DNA from 2 places in the Streptomyces luteireticuli genome. Region 1 is predicted to be linked to the other one. Evidence: riboswitches for the same ligand, from Rfam matches in the RefSeq annotation. Region 1 holds a riboswitch; the other holds the start of a gene.
What was found. A riboswitch is a leader RNA that binds a small molecule or an ion and turns the genes downstream of it on or off. The one in region 1 is predicted to bind glycine.
Positions count from the first base shown of each region.

Region 1 (3,394 bases):
ACGACGTCCACGTGCTCGCAGCCGCCGTAGTAGCGGCGGCCCGGGTAGCCCTCGGCGTACTTGTTGGTGAGGACCGAGCCCTGGGCCTCCATGACCGCGACCGGAGCGAAGTTCTCCGAGGCGATCATCTCGAGGGTGGACTGCTGGCGGTGGAGTTCGGCGTCGACTGCGGCGGCGACGTCGGGGTCGAGCTCATGGAGGGAGCTGTTCAGAAGCGACATGAGTTCTTCCTGGACGAGGAGGAGGGGGGCGGGGTCAGCCGGCGAAGTCGGTGTACGCGTCGGCGGTCAGCAGGTCCGCCGGCTCGTCCGTGATCTTCACCTTGAACAGCCAGCCGCCCTCGAACGGGGCGGAGTTCACCAGCGACGGGTCGTCCACGACATCCTGGTTGGCCTCGACGACGTCGCCCGTGACGGGGGCGAAGAGGTCGCTGACCGACTTGGTGGACTCCAGCTCACCGCAGGTCTCGCCGGCGGTGATCGTGTCACCGACCGCCGGGAGCTGGGCGTAGACGACATCGCCGAGCGCGTTGGCCGCGAACTCGGTGATACCGACCGTCGCCACACCGTTCTCGTCGGTGGCCGACAGCCACTCGTGCTCCTTGGTGTAGCGCAGCTGCTGGGGGTTGCTCATGGGTCGATTCTCCTGTACGCGGGACAGTGCTTTTGACTGGGCCCCTGGCGAAGCCAGGGAGGGTCTTGACAGGTGAGACGGAAGAGGAAACCGAAGGGAAAGTGGATCAGCGCTCGCGCTTGTAGAAGGGGAGCGCCACGACCTCGTACTCCTCGTGGCTGCCCCGGATGTCCACGGCGACGCCGGGCGTCCCGGGCGCGGCGTGGGCCGCGTCCACGTAGGCGATGGCGAGCGGCTTGCCGAGGGTGGGGGAGGGGGCGCCGGAGGTGACCTCGCCGATCACCGTTCCGGAGCCGGTCTCGACCACCGGGTAGCCGGCGCGCGGCACCCGGCGGCCGGCGGCCACCAGGCCCACGAGCTTGCGGGGCGGGGCGCTCGCGGCGCGCTCGGCGGCGGCCTCCAGTGCCGCGCGCCCCACGAAGTCGCCCGGCTTGTCGAACTTGACGACCCGGCCGAGCCCGGCGTCGAAGGGCGTCGTGTCCGTGGTGAGCTCGTGCCCGTAGAGCGGCATGCCCGCCTCCAGGCGCAGGGTGTCGCGGCAGGACAGGCCGCAGGGCACCAGGCCGGCCTCCGCGCCCGCCGCGGTGAGCGCCTGCCACAGCTTCTCGGCGTCGGCGGGGGCGACGAACAGCTCGAAGCCGTCCTCGCCGGTGTAGCCCGTACGGGCGATCAGGGCCGGGACGCCCGCGACGGTGCCGGGCAGGCCCGCGTAGTACTTGAGGCCGTCCAGGTCGGCGTCGGTGACGGACTTCAGGATGCCGGGGGAGGCCGGGCCCTGGACGGCGAGCAGCGCGTAGTTCTCGCGGTCGTCGCGGACGTCCGCCCCGAAGCCCGCCGCCCGCTCGGTGAGCGCGTCCAGCACCACCTGGGCGTTGGAGGCGTTGGCGACGACCATGAACTCCTCGTCGCCCAGCCGGTAGACGATCAGGTCGTCGAGGATGCCGCCGCGCTCGTCGCAGATCATCGTGTACCGGGCGCGGCCCACGGCCAGCGCGGACAGATTGCCCACCAGGGCGAAGTCCAGGGCCTTGCCCGCCTCCGGGCCGGTGAGGGTGATCTCGCCCATGTGGGAGAGGTCGAAGAGGCCGGCGCGGGTGCGGACGGCGAGGTGCTCGTCGCGCTCGCTCCCGTAGCGCAGCGGCATGTCCCAGCCGGCGAAGTCGGTCATCGTCGCGCCGAGGCCGCGGTGCAGGGCGTCGAGCGCGGTCAGGCGGGGGGCTGCGTTCTCAGGGGGCATAGCGGGAACTCCCGGGCAGGCGGTCGCGAGGCGTCGAACAGTGAAGCCTCCCCATCTGTCATCGGAACCTGAGAGGTTCACCGGGACCCCCTGGAGGGCGCTCGGCTTGCACCTTGGGTGGGGCCGCCCATGGCGGCCCGCTTTTCAGATCTGCCTCGCCCGTGCGGTATCGGGGCCTGAGAGATTCAAGGGAGGAACTTGCTCCTTCGGCGCCCGGCACACGACGTGCCGGAACTCTCCCGCGCGGATTCGAGCGGCCGGTATGCAGTTGGTCGTGCAGTTGGCGCGCACATCATTGCACGTACGGACGTGCGATGGGCCGTTCGGAGACCATCGCATTGCATTACTTTTCTTTTACCCGGTTCGGGTACACCGACGGCGACGGGCGGGTGACGAGAGGGCGGGGACCGTGCGAACGGACGTCGAGGCGGAGGTTTCCGGGGCCGGGGCCCCGGTGCGGGACATGCGCGCGGGGCCCGCCCTCCGCGAACTGCGGTACCGCACCGGCGATCTGCTGGTGGTCTCCGGGCTGCCCGGCAGCGGCAAGTCCACCCTCATCCGGCGGCTGGCGCCCGCGCTCGACGGCCGGGGCGAGCCGGTGCGCCGCGTCGACTCCCAGGACACCCGCGCCCGCCTGGAGCGCCGGCTCCCCGCCCGCCTCCCGTACGGCCTCTACCGGCCCCTCGTCCGGGCCGTCCACTACGTGGGACTGCGCGGCGCCCTGCGCTCCGGCGCGAGCGTCGTCGTGCACGACTGCGGACGGGCCGGCTGGGTGCGCCGCTGGCTCGCCCGCGAGGCCCGCCGCCGCGGTACGGATCTGCACGTCCTGCTGCTCGCCGTGGCCCCGGGGACCGCGCTCGCCGGTCAGCGGGCCCGCGGCCGGACCGTCTCCGCGCCCGCCTTCGCCCGGCACCGCGGCGCCATGGAGCGCCTGGTCGCCGCGGCCGCCGGGGGCCGGGCGCCGGCGGGCGCCGCCTCCGTCGTCCTCCTGGACCGCGCCTCGGCCGACGCGCTGGGGTCCGTGGTCTTCGGCGGCCCCGGCCCGGGCACTTCCTGACGGTGGGCAGCGTCTGACGGGGGGACAGCGGCTAAGGTGCGGATGCGGTTGCGCCGGTGACGCGAGGCGAACCCCAGTGACACGAGACGGCGGTTGGAACGGATGAGCATCCCCGAGCAGTACGGGCACGACTGGCCCGCGAACGACCTGGAGCGCACCCTCGCCTCCGCCACGGGCGACCCCGCCGCCGGTGCCCGCATCGTGGAGGCGCTCGGCCGCAGCAGCGTGTGGATCCCCCTGCCCAACGGCGGCGGGCCCGACAGCGCCGACCTCGACCTGCCCACCGTGGAGCTCGACGGCGGCGCGTTCGTCCCCGTCTTCAGCTCCCACGCGGAGTTCCTGCGCGGCGCCGGAGACCGGATGCCGTTCGCCGTGGCCCCCGCCGTCGAGTTCGCCCGCGGACTGCCCCCGCAGGCCGGCATCGTGCTCAACCCCGGTGGCACGGTGGGCGCACCGCTGCCCCCGGC
Region 1 covers NZ_CP167927.1:5,812,994-5,816,387, forward strand. The annotation lists gene glyA (serine hydroxymethyltransferase) at 1-221, opposite strand, end outside; gene gcvH (glycine cleavage system protein GcvH) at 256-633, opposite strand; gene gcvT (glycine cleavage system aminomethyltransferase GcvT) at 740-1,870, opposite strand; glycine riboswitch at 2,025-2,122, opposite strand; gene AB8735_RS26220 (AAA family ATPase) at 2,280-2,927, shown strand; gene AB8735_RS26225 (enhanced serine sensitivity protein SseB) at 3,030-3,394, shown strand, end outside.

Region 2 (3,394 bases), 4.0 Mb from region 1:
GCGCTGCTCGTCCCCGTTGGCGCGGTGGTAGGCCCGGACGGCGAGCAGGCCGGCCAGCTCGCCCTGCGAACCGGCGTTGGGCTGGAGGGAGACCTTGTCGTAGCCGGTGACCTCGGCCAGCCGCTCCTCCAGCTCACGGATCAGCGTGAGGTAGCCGGCGGCCTGCTCCTCAGGGGCGAAGGGGTGCAGCGCGCCGAACTCCGGCCAGGTGATGGGCTCCATCTCCGTGGTGGCGTTGAGCTTCATCGTGCAGGAGCCGAGCGGGATCATGCCCCGGTCCAGCGCGTAGTCCCGGTCGGCGAGGCGGCGCAGGTAGCGCAGCATCGACGTCTCGGAGCGGTGCTGGTGGAAGACCGGGTGGGCGAGGAAGCCGGAGCGGCGCAGCAGCTCCTCGGGAAGCGCGTCGGAGGTGGCGGCGTCGAGCGCCTCGACGTCGGCCTCCACCCCGAACGCGGCCCAGACAGCGGCCAGGTGCTCGCGGACGGTGGTCTCGTCGCAGGCGATGCCGACGGTGTCGGCGTCCACCTTGCGGAGGTTGACCCCGCGCTCCAGGGCCGCCGCGAGAACCGCGTCGGCCCGGCCGGGGACCCGGGCGGTCACGGTGTCGAAGTACGCACCGTGGACGACCTCGACGCCGCCCGCGCGCAGCCCCGCGGCGAGCAGCGCGGCGTAGCGGTGGGCCCGGCGGGCGATGGTCGTCAGGCCCTCGGGGCCGTGGTAGACGGCGTACATGCCGGCCATCACGGCGAGCAGGACCTGCGCGGTGCAGATGTTGCTGGTGGCCTTCTCGCGGCGGATGTGCTGCTCGCGGGTCTGCAGGGCCAGGCGGTACGCCTTGTCGCCGTCCGCGTCCACGGAGACGCCGACGAGGCGGCCGGGGAGGCTGCGGGCGAACTGCTCGCGGACGGCCATGTATCCGGCGTGCGGGCCGCCGAAGCCCATGGGGACGCCGAAGCGCTGGGTGGTGCCGACGGCGATGTCCGCGCCGAGCTCCCCGGGCGGGGTCAGCAGGGTGAGCGCGAGCAGGTCGGCGGCGACGGTGACGATCGCGCCCAGCTCGTGCGCCTGCTCGACGACCGGCCGCAGGTCGCGTACGGCACCGGAGGCGCCGGGGTACTGGAGCAGGACGCCGAAGACGCCGCGCCCGGCGATCTCGTCGGGGATGCCGGCGGAGAGGTCGGCGACGACGACCTCGACCCCGGTCGGCTCGGCGCGGGTCTCGATGACCGCCACGGTCTGCGGCAGGGTGTCGGCGTCGACGAGGAAGACGCCGTCCTTGACCTTGCCGACGCGGCGCGAGAGCGCCATCGCCTCGGCCGCCGCGGTGCCCTCGTCGAGGAGCGAGGCACCGGAGGTCGGCAGCCCGGTGAGGTCGGCGACGACGGTCTGGAAGTTGAGGAGGGCCTCCAGGCGGCCCTGGGAGATCTCCGGCTGGTAGGGCGTGTAGGCCGTGTACCAGGCCGGGTTCTCCAGCACGTTGCGCAGGATCACCGGCGGGGTGAACGTGCCGTGGTAGCCCAGCCCGATCATGGGGACGAGCACCTGGTTGCGGTCGGCGAGGGTGCGCAGCTCGGCGATCACCTCGGACTCGCCGCGGGCCCCGGGCAGCCGGAGCGCCTCGGCACTCTTGATCACGTCCGGTACGGCGGCGGCCGTGAGTTCGTCGAGCGAGCCGAAGCCGACCTGGGCGAGCATCTTCGCCTGGGCCCCGCTGTCGGGGCCTATGTGGCGGTTCGCGAAGGGAGTGCCGCGCTCCAGGTCGGAGAGGGCGATGCGGTGGGCTGTCATCTGCGGGGGCCTCCTGGTCATACGACCTGCGAGGGGTACCACGGCGCGGGTACCCGGACGGCCTCCCCCTCTGTCAACTGGACCTGAGAGCTTCACCGGGCCCCTACGGGCAGCCCGGCTTTCACCGTCGGTGAGGGGGGCTCGGCATGGTGCGAGGACCGGGGCCCGACCTGCTTTCCAGAGTGACCTCGTCCGCGCGGTACGTGTGCCTGAGAGATTCCGGGGAGGAGTTGCTCCTTCGGCGCCCCCGTCGAACCCTTCCAGGTCGGTACCTGTCCGGGTCCCAGGGGGACTCTCCCGCGCGGGGTCAGCGGCCAACCGCCAGCCTACCAGCGGCGATGTCGCGGGCGGATCTCCCGAGAGCTCCTTCCTCCTTTGCGGCTTTTCATGCCCCCCAAGGGTTTTCATGGGCTTTGCGGCAGCCGTACCAGGGAACCCAGTGGGACGGACGTGGCCCATGGGAGGAACCGTGCAGACCGACATCGACCCCCGGAGCCTGATCGGGCGCAAGGCCTACGACCGCGACGGCGCGCGGATCGGCACCGTGGACGAGGTCTACCTCGACGACGCGACGGGCACGCCGGAGTGGGCGGCGGTACGCACCGGGCTCTTCGGCCGCGACGCGTTCGTCCCACTGAAGCCGAGCGCGCTCGTGGGGGACACACTGCGCGTCCCCTACGAGCGCGCGCTCATCAAGGACGCCCCCGACCTGGGCGTGGGCCGCCACCTCTCCCCCGAGCAGGAGCTGCGGCTGTACCACCACTACCGCCTGGACGTCCCGGAGGACCCGCCGCCCCCGCCCGAACGGAACCCGGGCCCCGACGCGGCCGAGGGCTCCGGGCCCTGAACGCAGCACGGGGCCCAGGGGCGGAGCCCCGGTGGGGTGCAGGGGGCAACGTCCCGCCCACCACCGAAACCCACCGGTCACGCAGCAGAAGCACCACCCTCCCCCGACGACGCCCCCGCATCGCCCCCGTACGGAAGCCCACCCGGCCGCAACAACGGCACCGGCTCCGCCGGCTCCAGCCCCGGGTCGCCCACGGCGAACGTCCGCACCCGCCCCGGGCCCGGCGACCACGGCTCCTCGAAGCGCACGGTGACCCGGCCGAGGCCGCTGCCCTGGACCCAGCCCCGCCCGAGCTCCGCATGGACCACGTCCAGCCCCGGCAGCCACTGCCGCGGGCGCGCCCCGGCGTCCGGCCGCTCCTCGGGCTCCGCGACGGCGTCCGCCTCCGGTGCCCGGGCCGCCCGCGCCTGGGCGAAGAGGTCCTCCTGGGTGTAGTCGGCGAGCCCGCTGACGCCCACGCCCAGCAGCCGGACGCCCTCCGAGGTGTCCACCCCCTCCAGCAGCCGCGCGGCGGCCTCGCGCACGACGGCGGGGTCGTCCGTCGGCCCCCGCAGCGTCTCCGAGCGGGTCAGGGTGGAGAAGTCGTAACGGCGGACCTTGATGACGACGGTGCGCCCGGACCGCCCGGCGCCCCGCAGCCGCTGCACGCACCGGTCGGCGAGGCGCGCGAGCTCCAGCCGGACCCGGGTCCGGTCGGTGAGGTCCTCGGCGAAGGTGTCCTCCACCGAGACGGACTTCGCGTCCCGCTCCGCCACCACG
Region 2 covers NZ_CP167927.1:1,814,958-1,818,351, forward strand. The annotation lists gene gcvP (aminomethyl-transferring glycine dehydrogenase) at 1-1,788, opposite strand, end outside; glycine riboswitch at 1,976-2,098, opposite strand; gene AB8735_RS07410 (PRC-barrel domain-containing protein) at 2,246-2,635, shown strand; gene AB8735_RS07415 (DNA polymerase IV) at 2,713-3,394, opposite strand, start outside.
Region 2: it holds a riboswitch for glycine, as region 1 does, so the genes downstream of both, gcvP (aminomethyl-transferring glycine dehydrogenase) here and gcvT (glycine cleavage system aminomethyltransferase GcvT) in region 1, are expected to answer to the same signal.